DNA from 2 places in the Undibacterium sp. WLX3042 genome. Region 2 is predicted to be linked to the other one. Evidence: predicted binding sites of a transcription regulator. Region 2 holds the regulator's gene; the other holds the start of a gene.
What was found. The regulator sigma-54, encoded in region 2, starts transcription at its own class of promoters, with help from an activator protein. The targets are predictions, from matches to a motif close to TGGCANGNAANCTGCTTT.
Positions count from the first base shown of each region.

Region 1: ACPAOP_RS06180 (TorF family putative porin) is a predicted target of sigma-54. The motif match lies at 5,197-5,214, and genes of this name have one in related genera.

Region 1 is NZ_CP186698.1:1,372,167-1,380,302, reverse strand. Features, by position in the region: gene ACPAOP_RS06200 (hypothetical protein) at 144-734, shown strand; gene ACPAOP_RS06195 (tetratricopeptide repeat protein) at 864-2,141, shown strand; gene ACPAOP_RS06190 (ammonium transporter) at 2,350-3,927, opposite strand; gene ACPAOP_RS06185 (P-II family nitrogen regulator) at 3,949-4,287, opposite strand; gene ACPAOP_RS06180 (TorF family putative porin) at 4,302-5,048, opposite strand; gene ACPAOP_RS06175 (accessory factor UbiK family protein) at 5,484-5,723, shown strand; gene ACPAOP_RS06170 (YifB family Mg chelatase-like AAA ATPase) at 5,739-7,262, shown strand; gene ACPAOP_RS06165 (DUF2076 family protein) at 7,334-8,023, shown strand.
Region 2 is NZ_CP186698.1:316,954-325,089, forward strand. Features, by position in the region: gene ACPAOP_RS01405 (KpsF/GutQ family sugar-phosphate isomerase) at 1-737, shown strand, start outside; gene ACPAOP_RS01410 (KdsC family phosphatase) at 737-1,261, shown strand; gene lptC (LPS export ABC transporter periplasmic protein LptC) at 1,258-1,878, shown strand; gene lptA (lipopolysaccharide transport periplasmic protein LptA) at 1,920-2,495, shown strand; gene lptB (LPS export ABC transporter ATP-binding protein) at 2,497-3,249, shown strand; gene ACPAOP_RS01430 (RNA polymerase factor sigma-54) at 3,261-4,742, shown strand; gene hpf (ribosome hibernation-promoting factor, HPF/YfiA family) at 4,852-5,196, shown strand; gene ACPAOP_RS01440 (enoyl-CoA hydratase/isomerase family protein) at 5,348-6,442, shown strand; gene ACPAOP_RS01445 (ABC transporter ATP-binding protein) at 6,794-7,522, opposite strand; gene ACPAOP_RS01450 (ABC transporter permease subunit) at 7,533-8,136, opposite strand, start outside.

The sequences.
Region 1 (8,136 bases), 1.1 Mb from region 2:
TGACTGATATTCAGAAAATCCCCCTTATTTTTAAATGTTTTCAGCAATACAACTACGGATACTCCCTCCCAGTATATGAATATGTTGAACTTTAAATAAAAGCTCCCGGTCTGAGTGCCATACTCAATGCAACAGGAAATGCTATGCAATTTCAGCTGCAACAACCACTTCCCTATACCCGCCGAGCGCTGGCGTCAGTGCTGGTATTATCAGTACACGGACTCTTGTGGCTCGCCTGGCAGCAGCAACATGGCGTCAGCAGCCGCGCTGATGCAAGCGTCATCCATTATCTGCAGTTGACAGATATCCGCCCTCCGCCAGTTCCTGAGGTCAGTTCCGTGCCGCCACCGGAGACGCATCAGCCGCCAGCAATCCAGCGCCGCAGGATTTCACCGCACGGCGGACAAAATGACAAAGCCATCACCACGGTCAATCCGGTAGCGGACAGCAATCCAGGCATCACCCGTCCTGCCAATATAACGACAGAAGAGCCACGCCTGAATCTGGATGAATTAAAGCGCTCAGCGCTGGCGATAGACAAACAGCGCCAGCCCGGAACCATAGAGAAAATCCAGCAAAGTCACCGGCGTGATGACGGGTTTGAAAAAAAACTGGCGGATGGCACCAAAAAAGCGGAACGCAAAGACTGCCTGAAAGCATACTCCGGCGCAGGTTTGCTGGCCATTATTCCACTCGCCGTCAGCACAGTTGTCGATACCGGCTGCAACTGGTGAACGCGCTCGCCGGCTCAGTTATAATTCGCTCTTCGCCCCATCCCCAGCCAGGGCAGAATGCTTGGCTGAGTGTGACGCTAAGTAAGAACCGTGTCCATGCGGTCATGTTCATTTTTTACCGGATATTCCATGAAAAAAATCTCTTTTCTGTTCGCTGCGATGATGTTTGCAGCACTCGGCACAGGCATTGCCCCAGTCACCGCTGGCGTAGCGCACGCAGATGAAGCAGCCGACAAAGCTGCGGAGCTGGCCAAAAAATCTGTTGTTCGCAAAGAAATGGTGCGTCCTTTAACTGAAATTCAGGAATTGCTCGATAAAAAACAGTACAAAGAAGCACAGGACAAAGTGAATGAACTCAATGCGCTTGAGAAAAAGACACCCTACGAAAGCTTTGCACTGCATCGTCTGAACGCAGTGATTGCTTCAGGCACCAATAACACCGAGCAACTGGCCACCGCATTTGAAGGCATGATCGGTTCAGAATTTCTGAAGGATAATGAAAAACTGCGCCTGATCGAAGGCCTCGCCGGTACTTACTACAACGAGAAAAAATATGATCAGGCCATCCTGTGGGCAAAACGTTATCTCGAAAAAGATAACAGCAACGCGCAGGTCAAAAATATGGTTGCCCGCGGCTACTATCTGAAAAACGATTTCAACAGCGCGATCAAACAACTGAACATCATGCTGGCCGAAGATGAGAGTGCAAAACGCGTTCCTTCCGAGGAAAATCTGCGCCTGCTGGCCAGCAGCTACCAGCAACTGAAAGACAACGCCGGTTACGCAGCGGTGTTAGAGCGCGTGGTACAGCACTATCCGACCAGAGAATACTGGGGCGATCTGATTTATCGTACCGAACACAAACCAGGTTTCTCTGACCGCCTGCGTCTGGACTTGTACCGCCTGCTGCTGGTCACAAAAAATATCGACGATGCCGGACAATATGTAGAAATGGCAGAACTGGCACTGCTCGCAGGCTTGCCGGCAGAAGCTAAAACAGCGATCGACGCTGGCTATGCTTCCGGTTTGCTGGGAACAGGAAAAGAAGCGGCTAAACATAAGCAATTGCGTGATCGCGTCTACAAACAAGCGGCGGAAGATATCAAAACACTCGATGCCGGTGAGACTTCTGCTAAAAATGCTAAAACCGGTACCGGTCTGGTGAACATTGGTTATAACTACGTGATCAATGCGCAGGCAGAAAAAGGCATTGCACTGATGGAACAGGGAATTGCCAAAGGCGGGCTGAAATCGGTCGATGAGGCAAAACTTCACCTCGGTATGGCTTACCTGCAATCGGGCAATCGCGACAAAGCACTGGAAGTGTTTAAATCCATTCAGGGTACGGATGGCGCGGCCGACCTTGCGCGCCTCTGGACATACGTTCGCCCTGCTGAAACAAAATAAGCGTTTTCAATAAGCTTTTTTTCAGGCTGCATCCAAAGCACCGGCATCGTTGCCGGTGTTTTTTTATGCTTGCCGGCACACCGTCAGCGCCAGTTCAAATAAAAAAAAGCGGTCTGGCTGTGTGGCCAAACCGCTTGTAAATCAGTCGCATGCGCTCTGTTTCATGCACTGAGGATACTAGCGTTACTACAACAATTTCATTCCTGTATTAAGAGTGGTAGGCAGACTCACCGTGGCTGGTAATGTCGAGACCTTCACGTTCTTCATCTTCCGGTACACGCAGACCTACAACCAGATCAACCAGTTTGTACGCGATCACGGAAACCACCGCCGACCACAGAATCGTGACGCCGACCGCTGTTGCCTGTGTGATCACCTGATCGATGATGGAGTACGGATCAGCAGACATCTTATTCGCAACGTAATCAACAATACCCTGACCGCCCAAGGATGGCGAAGCAAATACGCCAGTCAGCAGCGCACCGAGAATACCGCCGACGCCGTGCACACCGAAGACATCCAGAGAATCATCCGCACCGATCAGACGTTTCAAACCATTCACACCCCACAGGCAGACGATACCTGCCAGCAGACCGATGATTAATGCCCCCATAGGTCCGACGAAGCCACATGCTGGTGTAATCGCAACCAGACCAGCAACTGCACCGGATGCACCACCCAACATAGATGGCTTACCTTTGGACATCCATTCACCGAAGACCCATGACACTGTCGCTGCTGCCGTTGCCAGCAAAGTATTGATGAATGCCAGCGCTGCAATATCACCCGCTTCTAACGCTGAACCAGCATTGAAACCAAACCAGCCCACCCACAACAAGGAAGCACCGATCATGGTCATCGTCAGGGAGTGTGGCGCCATCGATTCCTTACCGTAACCGACACGTTTGCCAATCATGAAAGCACCCACCAGACCTGCTACTGCAGCATTAATGTGAACCACTGTGCCACCGGCAAAATCGAGTGCACCCTTCTGGAACAGGAAACCGGCTTTGGCTGTTTCTGTGGCCAGCGTTGCAGCATCTTTAATCGCATCTGGACCAGTCCAGAACCAAACCATGTGCGCGACTGGCAGATAGCTGAAGGTGAACCATAAGACCACGAATAACAATACTGCGACGAATTTTGCACGTTCCGCAAATGCACCGATGATCAGCGCACAAGTGATTGCGGCAAAAGTAGCCTGGAACGCGACATAGACAAACTCAGGAATCACGACGCCTTTACTGAACGTTGCGGCAGTCGAGAATGACGCCTTGGCTGGGTCCCAGATTCCGTTGAGGAACAGACGGTCAAACGAACCGATAAATTTGCCGCCCTCAGTAAAGGTCAGTGAATAACCATAGATGCACCATAAAACGACGATCACGGCAAAGATCATGAATACCTGCACCAGAATCGATAACATGTTTTTAGAGCGAACCAGACCACCATAGAACAATGCCAGACCCGGCAATGTCATCAGAATCACCAGCAACGTCGCAACCAGCATCCATGCAGTGTCACCTTTATTCGGAACAGGCGCTGGTGTCGCCGCTGCCTCTGGTGCTGATGCGGTCGCTGCAGCCGGAGCCACCGCTGGCGCAGTTGCCGCCGCCGAAGCAGTCGCCGCCTCCGTCACTGCGGGTGTCGAGGCACTGGTGGCAACCGCAGATGCGGCAATCGCATCTGCTTTGGCCGGAGCATCGTCAGCCCACGCCATCGCTGTCATTCCTATGGATGCGAGAAATGCGCCCGCAACCAGCATACTCTTCAGTACTTTTTTCATATGAACTCCCTAGTGTGCCAATCAGAGTGCGTCGTTGCCGGTTTCGCCGGTACGAATACGCACAACCTGTTGCAGGTCATAGACGAAAATCTTGCCGTCACCGATTTTTCCGGTACGTGCAGCGCTTTCAATCGCCTCAATCGCGCGATCCACAATCGCATCATCGACAGCCGCTTCAATTTTTGTTTTCGGCAAAAAATCGACGACATACTCAGCACCACGGTACAACTCGGTATGTCCTTTCTGACGACCGAAACCTTTGACCTCAGTCACGGTAATTCCTTGCACACCCATTTCTGATAAAGCTTCGCGGACTTCGTCGAGCTTAAACGGTTTAATAATGGCAGTAATCAGTTTCATGTTGTTCTCTCATTTCAGAAAGTTTTTACAGCAGTCAACAACAAAGTGGTCTTGCCGGTAAATTTGCCTGCTGGCGTGACATACAGTTTTTTGTCAGCATTGGTGCCAACTGCGGCCAGACTGAAATTCACACCAAAGAATTCTTTTGTAACGCCCACCTTCCAGTCGGTATACGAAGACGCTGAATTGTTTTTTATCATCTGGCGACCGACATGCAAATTCAGGGTATACGCATCCGGCAACTCAATGTTTGCACCCAGATCCAGGTAGCCACTGTTCTTACTATTGACGAAGCCAAACAGATTCGTCACAGAGTGAGAATACTTTGCGTACACAGGTCCAGTGCCGATCTGACCGTAAATTTCAGTCGTATTCGCATCAACAAACCCCGGAACCTTGTCGAGACCGTTTGACAGATAGACATAAGTCAGAACACCGGCGTCATAGCTGACATCCTTCGTGATCTCGCCTTTCTTACCAGCGTAAATATCCCATTCGACATCGCCACTGCCACCTGCGTCTTTCACCCATTTAATGGTCGATAACCATGTACCGGCGTAAAAGCCACTAGGATTGTGGGTGTAATCCGCACCGCCTTGTAATGCCGGCTCCAGACGTGTCTGCGCAATACCACGATAACGATATTCACTGGCAACGCCAATGTTAAAACTCAGTTCATTGTCTGGTTTTGGTTCATCTGCGTATGCAAAACTGCTTAACAAAGTTGCGGTCACTGCAGCGGCGAGTACTGATTTTTTCATTATGCTTCCCCTTGTATATAGTCAACATCGATTTAAATAAAAAAACTGAACTGAACTCACTTCATCAACCACCGGTGGTACGCAAAGCCAGAAGATCGTTCGTGGCTTTGCAGGAAATGAACTTCGGAAAGTTACGAACGCTTCACTATTAGCAGAAGTCGTGCCAACTGTAATTTTTCGTGTACAGCCCGTTCGCATTAATGGAATAAGGGCATAACAATCCGCTATAGGAATACAATGAGAAGAACGCTCTGGTGGGCATGGCACCGGCTTTACGTTATGATTTCCGCTGCATGCAAACAAGCCGCATAACATGCTGGCTACCGCCCGCCGCACTGTTTTGACGCAGGGCAAGCGATGTGTTTTATCGCTGTACTTTTTTCGCACTAGCAGAGTGCAACAACAATCTCACACAAAAATACAGGCAGGAATATTATGGATAAGCAAAATTTCTTCAGTGATGTACAGGCAAAAATCAGTCAGGCTCTGGAAAACTCGCCGGCCAAAGACATAGAAAAAAATGTCAAAGCCATCATGACTCAGGGCTTCTCCAAACTGGATCTGGTCACGCGGGAAGAATTCGATATACAGGCACAAGTGCTGGCAAAGACCCGCAGCAAGCTGGAAGCGCTGGAAGCACGTGTCGCCGCATTAGAAGCACAGATAACGGAATAACAGGGCGCTCGGGATATGTCGCTGGCGGTTCTTAAAAGTCGCGCACTCAATGGGATGGATGCTCCGCAAGTCACGGTGGAGGTCCATCTGGCCAATGGTTTACCTGCTTTTACTATCGTTGGGCTCCCTGAGACAGAAGTCAAAGAGTCGAAGGACCGCGTCAGAGCCGCATTACAAAATGCCCGCTTTGAATTCCCGGCAAAAAGAATCACTGTCAATCTGGCACCGGCAGATTTACCTAAAGAATCCGGTCGTTTCGATTTACCTATTGCACTGGGCATACTTGCAGCATCCGGGCAAATTCCCGCAGATGCACTGGAACAATACGAATTTGCAGGTGAATTATCACTGTCAGGTGAATTGCGCCCCATCCGCGGTGCACTGGCAATGACCTTTGCGATTTGTAAAAGCACGACAGCAGGACAGACAGAACCCGCGTTTATTTTACCCAGAGCTAATGCCGATGAAGCTGCTTTGGTAACGGACGCGGCAATTTATCCTGCCGACTCCCTGCTCCAGGTTTGTGCACACTTCGCTGCGATTGCCGAAGAAAACAAGTTGCAGAGGCATCGTCCGCAGGCTGCGATGCAAAGTCGCGCCTATCCTGATTTTTCCGAAGTCAAAGGCCAGTTACAGGCAAAACGTGCGCTTGAGGTTGCCGCTGCAGGTAGTCATTCTGTACTGATGGTCGGCCCACCCGGGACAGGAAAATCCATGCTGGCTGCCCGCTTTCCGGGAATACTGCCATCAATGACAGACCAGGAGGCACTGGAATCGGCGGCGGTACAATCCCTGACGTCAGGTTTCTCTATCGATAAGTGGAAATCGCGCCCTTACCGTGCTCCGCACCATACTGCTTCTGCCGTGGCACTGGTTGGCGGTGGCGGTACGCCGCGTCCGGGTGAAATATCACTGGCGCATCAGGGCGTTTTATTTCTTGATGAACTTCCAGAGTTTGACCGACGTGTTCTGGAAGTGTTGCGGGAACCGCTGGAATCCGGGCACATCACCATTTCCCGCGCGGCCCGGCAAGCCGATTTTCCGGCACGTTTTCAGCTGATCGCTGCCATGAATCCATGTCCTTGCGGCTACTTCGGCCATAGTAATGGCAAATGCCGCTGCACGCCAGACAGTATTGCCCGTTATCAGGATAAAATTTCCGGCCCTTTGCTGGATCGTATCGATTTACAGATTCAGGTAGCGGCACTACCGCATGAGGATCTGCTGAAACAAGCAAGCGGAGAATCCAGCGCAATCGTGGCGCAGCGGGTAGAAGCCGCATTTGAACGCCAGCAACGGCGGCAAGGCAAGGTCAATAATTTACTTTCCACCACAGAAATTGATACCTACTGCCGCCCTGATGGGAATGCAGATCAGTTACTGAAAAATGCCATGAGCAAATTTAACTGGTCGGCGCGCGCCTATCACCGTGTGCTGAAAGTCGCCCGTACGATTGCTGATTTGGCTGCTGCAGATCAGATCAATTCTGCCCATGTCGCAGAGGCAATACAATACCGGCGCGCGCTGCGTGAGCATTAAATCATAGCGTGCATTGAAAAAAGCCATGTCATAACCAGATAGTGCACATAGTGCTTTTTCAGGAGAAAAATATGTCACCTCAGGAAATGCAGATTCTGCAGAACTTTCTCGCCCAGCTGGTTCAGGTACAAGGCGTGGTCAAAGACCCGCAAGCTGCCAGCCTGATCAACGAGGCAGTCAGCAAGCAAACCGATGCAAGCTACCTTTTAGTGCAACGTGCACTATTACTGGAACAGGCACTGGCAAATGCGAACAGCCAGATCGCCAGCCTGCAGGCAGATTTGCGCGAGCAACAGGCGCTCAACGCCACACATAATCAGGCGGCACCTACACAGTTTCTCGATCCTGCCGCCAGCGGCTGGGGTAATAGCGCCAGCAGCCGCCCGTTAAACATCCCATCCAATACCGCGACTTCTGTCACTGGTGCACCGTTAGCGGCCTATCCGGCGATGGCAGCCGCACCTGTCAGCCAGCCAACTGCCGTTGCAACAGCGCCTGCAAGCAGTTTTTTCGGTAATACCGGTGGCAGTATGCTGGGAACCGTCGCCGCAACAGCCGCGAGTGTCGCTGCCGGCGCCTTTTTGTTTCAGGGCATCAGCCATCTGTTGAACGGTAATTCGCATCAGGCCATCGCAGACAACTCCTCAACGGCCAATCTCAACAATGCTGACGGCGGCCTGCTCCCCGGCTATTTTGATCAGGATCAGACTGACAGCTCGCCGCTGGAAAGTCTGCCGGACGAGAGTGACAACATCGTATGATCTGTGACGTTTCCTGATGTAACGCCACACTCGGTTGCATTTCGTCACTTACCAGTCATCCAATCACCGGACAATCCGTTGTATGCTGATACACATCGATAGGATCCGGAGAA
Region 2 (8,136 bases):
AAGCGGCGCATGGTGATCTGGGTATGGTAACCAAGCATGATGTCTTCATTGCCATCTCTTATTCCGGTGAGGCCGCAGAACTCATCGCGATCCTGCCTATCATTAAACGCCTTGGCGTCAAACTGATTTCACTGACAGGCAATCCGCAATCGAGTCTGGCGAAACTGGCCGATGTGCATCTGAATCTGCACGTCGATAAAGAAGCCTGCCCGCTGAATCTTGCGCCGACAGCCAGTACCACGGTCACCCTTGCTTTAGGCGATGCGCTGGCAGTCGCCGTACTCGATGCCCGCGGCTTCCGCGAAGAGGATTTCGCCCGTTCCCACCCGGGTGGCGCACTGGGTCGCCGTCTGCTGACCTATGTCAAAGATGTGATGCGTACCGGTGACGCGATTCCCTGCGTGACACCCGATACGCAACTGACCACGGCACTGCTGGAGATCACCAAAAAAGGAATGGCGATGACCGCAGTGATTGATGCCGAGCGTCATATCGTCGGCGTTTTCACCGATGGTGATTTGCGCCGCCTGATGGAAGACGTCAGAGATTTCACGCAAATCCGCATCGCGGATGTCATGCACAAAAATCCACGCAGCATACGCGCCGAACAACTGGCGGTCGAAGCTGTCGAAGTGATGGAAACCTATCGCATTAATCAGCTGCTGGTCACAGATGAACATGGCAAACTGGCTGGTGCATTACATATTCACGATCTGACCAGAGCCAAGGTGATTTAATGTCTGAAGCGATCATAAGAGCAGCAAAAATCAGACTGATGATCTTTGATGTGGACGGTATTCTGACCGATGGCAGCCTGCATTTCGGTGCGGATGGCGAAACGCTGAAAACATTCAATGTGCTGGATGGACAGGGCATACGGTTGCTGCAAAACGCTGGCATTGCCACGGCCATAATCAGTGCCCGGCAATCGCCGATCGTCGCGCGGCGCGCCGCTGATCTGGGCATCACCTATGTGCGTCAGGGCATCCATGACAAAAAAACGGCATTTTTGCATCTGCTGCAAGAGTTGAATATACCGGCAGACGAATGTGGCTTTATCGGCGATGATGTGATCGACCTGCCGGTTCTGACCCGTGTCGGCTTCGCCGCCAGCGTACCTAACGGTCATGCAGAAGTGCGCCAACGCGTCCATCACGTGACGACGGCCAGCGGCGGCAAAGGTGCAGCCAGGGAAGTCTGCGATTTCATATTGCGGGCGCAAAACAAGTACGACAGCGTTCTGGCAGAATACCTCGCATGAAGGCACAAATCACTATCGACCGCGCACGCACCTGGATGGCTATCGCTGCTGTCGGTCTCCTTGCACTTGGCAGTTTCTGGCTGTACGACACAGTACGTCGTCAGGGCGCCGATGATTACAACCGGACCTCAGCGCGTCAGGAACCGGATTATTACGTCGAGAATTTTAATTTCATCAAACTCTCGAATAACGGCAAGGCAAATTATCACGTGACCGGACAAAGCCTGGTGCATTTACCGCGCACGGATCAGTACGATATCAAAGAGCCGCGCATCAGCAGCTTCGATACGCAGCGCACACCGATCACGATTAATGCAGCGCGTGCGGTTGTGGAACAGAAATCTGAGGTGCTGTCCCCAAAACGTACCGAAGATGTGGTGCATCTTTATGATCAGGTAAGAGTAGAGAGGCCACAAGGAATCAACTCCAGTTTTATGCGGGTAGAAACAGAATATCTGCAGTTACTGCCGGACTCCGACATCGTCAGGACGGACCAACGCATCAGACTGATCACGGATAACGGCGAAACCGATGCGACCGGTATGATCGCGAACAATGCGAATCAGGAATTGCGTCTGCTCAGTAAAGTGCATGCACGCCTGTTCAAACATAAATGAAAAAACATTCATCAACAACACAGACAAGACAGAGAGTAAACATGCGCCCCGAAAAAAAAACAGTGCATCTTGCGTTGAGCTCATGGATGTTAGCCCTGATGGCTTTACTGTCCGTATCCAGCGTTCACGCTGAAAAAGCAGACAGTCTCAAAGAAATGACGATAGAAGCAGACCAGTTTTTAAATAATGGCAAGACCAATGTCAGTACGTTTTCAGGTGATGTCGTGGTCGTCCGCGGCACACTGAAAGTCAGAGCAGAAAAAGCTGTTGTTACAAAAAGTGCCGATGAATTCCAGCATGTTGTACTGACCGCCAAACCTGGCGCAAAAATCACGTTTCGTCAGAAGCGCGACGGCGGGCCAGATCTTTGGGTGGAAGGCGAATCCGAAAAAGCGGAATACGATGAAAAAACAGAATTCGTAAAATTCCTGTCCAGGGCACAAATACGCTATCTCGACGGAAACAAAGTCACACAGCAACAAGAAGGAGAATTCCTTTCCTACGATAGTAAAAATGATGTCTTTGTCGGCGTCAATTCCAGCTCAGGTCAGGCAGTGTCAGGAGGCGGTCGCATCAAAACCACGATACAACCAAGAACTGAGAAACAGGCAAATTAAGATGGGATCAAAAGACAGCACGCTGACCGTCAAAGGTCTGCAAAAACGCTACGGTGCACGACAAGTTGTGCGCGATGTATCGCTGCTGGTAAAAAGCGGCGAAGTCGTCGGGCTGCTGGGACCAAACGGCGCAGGTAAAACCACCTCTTTTTATATGATCGTCGGACTGGTACCTTCCGACGCCGGCGAAATCAATATCGACGATACGAATGTTTCGGATTTACCGATACATCAGCGTGCCGTCCTCGGTCTGTCGTATCTGCCTCAGGAAGCATCAGTGTTTCGTAAACTGACGGTCGAAGAAAATATCCGCGCTGTACTCGAACTGCAAAAAGACAAAGATGGAAAATTTTTATCCGAGAAAAAAATCCGGCAACGTCTGGACAGCTTGCTGACCGATCTGCAGATAGAAAAAATCCGTGACAGTCAGGCGCTGGCTTTATCGGGCGGTGAACGACGTCGTGTCGAAATTGCGCGCGCACTCGCGACGAACCCGCGTTTTGTTCTGCTCGATGAACCTTTTGCCGGAGTCGATCCGATTGCAGTGATTGAGATTCAACGCATCGTCCGCTTCCTGAAAGAACGCGGTATCGGTGTGCTGATCACCGATCATAATGTCCGCGAAACGCTGGGTATCTGTGACCATGCCTACATCATCAATCAAGGCTCGGTATTAGCCAGCGGCAAACCCGACGACATCATTCAGAATGAGTCTGTGCGACGCGTCTATCTGGGAGAACATTTCCGGATGTAACGGGACGCATTATGAAACAAAGCCTGCAACTACGTACTTCTCAGCATCTTGCGCTGACGCCTCAACTGCAGCAATCGATACGGCTGTTGCAACTGTCAACGCTGGAACTGCATCAGGAACTGGAAACGCTGCTGATAGAAAATCCTATGCTGGAGCGTGTCGATGACCCTATGGATAATGCGGTCCGCCTGCTGGCGGATGGCGCCATCAACAATACAAGTACGACGCCGGATGCAGGCATGGAAAGCATCACGCCTTCTGAAAGCGCCGCGCCACAAGATGCTGCTGTCGAAGCTGATGTGCCGGTCAACGACAGCATCAGTGCCAACGAAGAAGAGTGGAGTTTTAACGATGCGCCTTCCGGTGCAGCTAACGCCGATGAAGATGAAGGCAGGCCTCAGCTCGAATCTACCCACATCAGCCTGCGTGACTATCTGCTGGAACAAATGCGCCTCACGCTCAGGGAAGCACGCGACCGCGCATTGCTGGAACTGATCATCGACACACTCGATGATAACGGCTACCTGACAGAAAGTCTGGAAGAAATTCACGCTGGTCTGCCACTCGAATTATTAATAGACGAAGAGGAATTATCGTTCGCGCTGAAGATGCTGCAGAGTTTTGATCCGCCGGGTGTCGGTGCGCGAAATTTATCAGAGTGTCTCGCGATACAGATCAGGCGCATGCCGAAAATTCCTTTTGTTACCCGCCGTCTTGCACTGGCACTGGTGGAAACACAGCTGACTTTGTTTGCACAAAGAGACTTCACAAAATTAAAAAAAATATTCGACTGCGATGATGAAGATTTGCGCGAAGCGCAGGCAGTCATACGGCAATGCGAACCACGGCCAGGTATCGCATTTGCCACCAGCAGCTCAGACTATGCAGTACCGGATGTGATCGTCAGAAAAAATGGTAATGGCTGGCAAGTGTTACTGAATCAGGATGTGATGCCGAAACTGCGCGTGAGCAGTATGTACGCCAACATCATGCGGCAGAATCGCGGCGAAACAGGACTTGGAACCCAGTTACAGGAAGCACGCTGGCTGATCAAAAATATGCGTCAGCGCTTCGAAACAATCTTACGGGTGTCACAAGCGATAGTTGAAAGACAACGTAATTTTTTTGCGCATGGTGCTGTTGCGATGCGCCCTCTTGTTTTGCGCGAAATAGCTGATACACTGGGTCTGCACGAGAGCACTATTTCTCGTGTGACGACTCAGAAATACATGCTGACCCCGCATGGGATGTTTGAGTTGAAATATTTTTTCGGCAGCCATGTTGCGACGGAAACAGGGGGTGAAGCCTCTTCCACCGCGATACGTGCACTCATCAAGCAGTTGATAGGAGCAGAAGACCAGAAAAGCCCACTCTCTGATAGCAAAATCGCAGACATGCTGGGTGAACAGGGCATGGTAATTGCCCGACGGACCGTAGCCAAATACCGTGAAGCCCTGAAAATACCGCCAGTCAGTTTGCGAAAATCTTTGTAAGCAGTCCTTGTAATCACGGTTTGAATTGCTATATATGATTTAGCTCAACGCCGTAAAATCAAAATGAGCTTATTGTTATTAGCAAGCAATATCACTAAAGGAGCACAGTATGAATCTCACCATCAGTGGACATCACGTTGAAGTCACTCCTGCCATTCGTGAATATGTACATACCAAGCTGGAACGTATCCGGCGTCACTTTGATCAGGTCATTGATCTGACCGTCACGCTGACCGTCGACAAGCTGAGCGAAAAAGAGAAACGACATAAAGCCGACATTGACCTGCATATCAGTGGTAAAAATATTCACGTTGAAAGTCTGGCGCATGATTTATACGCTGCGATTGATACACTGATTGATAAACTGGATCGTCAGGTGATCAAGCATAAAGATAAAGTTCAGGGTCACGATCGCGATGCGATCAAACATATCCCTGATCCGGCATCGGCATAATCGCCCGCCTCCCGTTATTTACGGAACACGAAAACAAGGACGCCAACAGCGTCCTTTTTTGTTATCTGTTTTTTGTTATTTTTGTCGTACTGACGAAGTGCAAACAGGAATAAAATGATTGCCCTGTCACGACTATGTTAATGGTATCTACATGAGCGAATACGTAATCACTTCCGTTAAAAATCAGATCGGCTACATCACTCTCGACCGTCCGAAAGCATTGAACTCTCTGTCACTGGAGATGGTGCGCGCACTCACCGCCACATTATTGGCGTGGCGCGACGATACAACTATCCGTGCCGTATTCATACACAGCAGCAGTGAAAAAGCATTTTGTGCCGGTGGCGACATCCGCTTTTTCTATGACGTCGGCACCGCTACGCCAACTGGTGACAGCGCCCTGCTCGAAGATTTTTTTACCGAAGAATATGCGTTAAATCATTTGATACATTTTTACCCTAAGCCCTACATCGCGTTGATGAATGGTGTGGTGATGGGTGGCGGTATGGGCATTGCGCAGGCAGGTGAAAATTGCCGTCTGCGTATCGTGACCGAACGTACCAAAATGGCGATGCCGGAAGTGAACATCGGTTTATTTCCGGATGTCGGCGGTAGTTATTTCCTGTCGCGAACACCGGGTGAAATCGGTACTTATCTCGGTCTGACTGGCGACATCATTGCCGCTGCCGATGCCTTATATGCAGGCCTCGCTGACGTCTATATCCCAACATCTGAACTGCCAGCATTACTGACCATGCTGGAGCGTACCGAAGCGGCAGATATACGCCTGGCGATACGTGAATTTGCTGCGCCATTTGCATCGCAGGCTGATCCGGCCAGCAGTAAACTTGCCAGCCAGCGCGCCTTGATCGATCAGTTTTTCAGCGGCAACAATGTGCTGACCATCGCAGAAAAATTAAGCAACAACAGCGATGCATTTGCTCAGCAAACACTGGTCACGATGGAGAAACGTTCGCCTTTACTGATGTGCGTCACGCTCGAACAACTGCGGCGCGGCGCACGTCAGAATGTGGCGGACTGTCTGCGCATGGAACGCGCCATGGTACGCCATTGCTTCAAACATGGCGAAGTGCTGGAAGGCGTGCGGGCCCTGGTCGTTGATAAAGACAATATGCCGCAATGGTCGCCTGCGCATCTGCGCGATGTGAGTCATGAACAGATCGCGCAATTCTTCACCGAAGTATGGCCGGCGTACGCACATCCGCTGCGGCATTTGCAGGGTTAATAGCGGACAGGTTTTAAAGCAATTTCACTTACAGATTTACTGACAGATTTGCCAGTACGTTTTTGCTGGCATCAGCACAGCAGCGCCCATCACGCAATAAAGTGATGGGCGCTTTTTCATGGAACGCTGCTTAAAAAATGTGGCTGTATTTCTATCGCATCCGTGTTTCAGCAACAGATCACGACAAATCAAGCAACGAAGTATCAGGAAATTCCATTCTGAGCATCAAATATACTCCCCCCAGTATATGTAAACCACCCTTATTTTCTGCTGACAATAGACCTATTTTATAAAAAAGAGGGGGAGTATATGCACTCCCCCTCTTTCGTTTTGACTTCTGACTTACTTCATTTAATGATGTGAGCCACCACCCAGATACGCTGCTTTCACTGCCGGATCGTTCTGCAATTTATCGGCCGGACCATGCACAGAGATGCGCCCGTTTTCGAGGACGTAGCCATAATCCGCAACAGCGAGTGCGGCTGCCGCAAACTGCTCGACCAGCAACATGGTGCGCCCTTCCTGCTTGAGTCGCTGGATGATGCGGAACACTTCATCGACCAGGATAGGCGCCAGTCCCATCGATGGCTCATCCAGCAATATCACTTCCGGATTCAGCATAACGGCGCGTGCCATCGCCAGCATTTGCTGTTCACCGCCGGATAAAGTACCGGCCAGTTGATGGCGGCGCTCACGCAGGCGCGGGAATAATTCCATCGCCTGCTGCAGATCGCTTTCGATATCACCGCGCGGACGCGAACGTGTGAAACGTGGAAATGCGCCCAGCAATAAATTATCTGTCACCGACATCGTCGCAAACACACGACGGCCTTCGGGTGAATGGGCAAGGCCAGCACGCGCGATTTTATGCGAATCCAAACCGGTCACATCTTTACCATGCAAGGTGACTGTCCCCTGTTTCGGTTTCAGCATGCCGGAAATCGCCCGCATAGTCGTGGTTTTACCTGCGCCATTCGAGCCGATCAGCGTCACCACTTTGCCCTTAGGTACGTCCAGCGAAATGCCATGCAAGACTTCCACCTTGCCATACGCCGCGTGTAAATTTGAAATACTTAACATACTGATCTCCTCAGGCGGTGGCGGTCGATGGGGCAGCAGACCCCAGGTCATCGCTGACGCTGCCACCGAGATACGCTTCGATTACTTTCGGGTCTGCCTGTACTTCGGCAGGCTTGCCCTCAGCAATTTTCTGACCAAAATCGAGCACGGTCACGGTATCGCAAATCGACATCACGACGTCCATGTGATGTTCAATCAATATGATGGTGATATCGTGCTCGCGGATTTTACGAATGATCGCAATCAGGTCTTTGATGTCTGGTGCGGTAAGACCTGCCGCTGGTTCATCGAGTAACAGCAACTGCGGATTCAGACCTAGTGCACGACCAATTTCCAGCAGGCGCTGTTTGCCGTAAGGCAGATTCCGCGCTTCTTCGTTTGCCAGATCAGCCAGGCCGACAAAGTTAAGAATACTTGCAGCCCGTGCACGCGCTGCGCGCTCTTCACGCAGGTAACGCGGGCTATGTATCATCACATCAAACACATTGCTGCGGAAGGTATTGTGCAAGCCGACCAGCACGTTTTCTGTCGCCGTCATTTCACCGAACAGTTGCACGTTCTGGAAAGTCCGTGCCACGCCGCCCAGCGCGATTTCTGAAGGTGTGGTGCCGGAA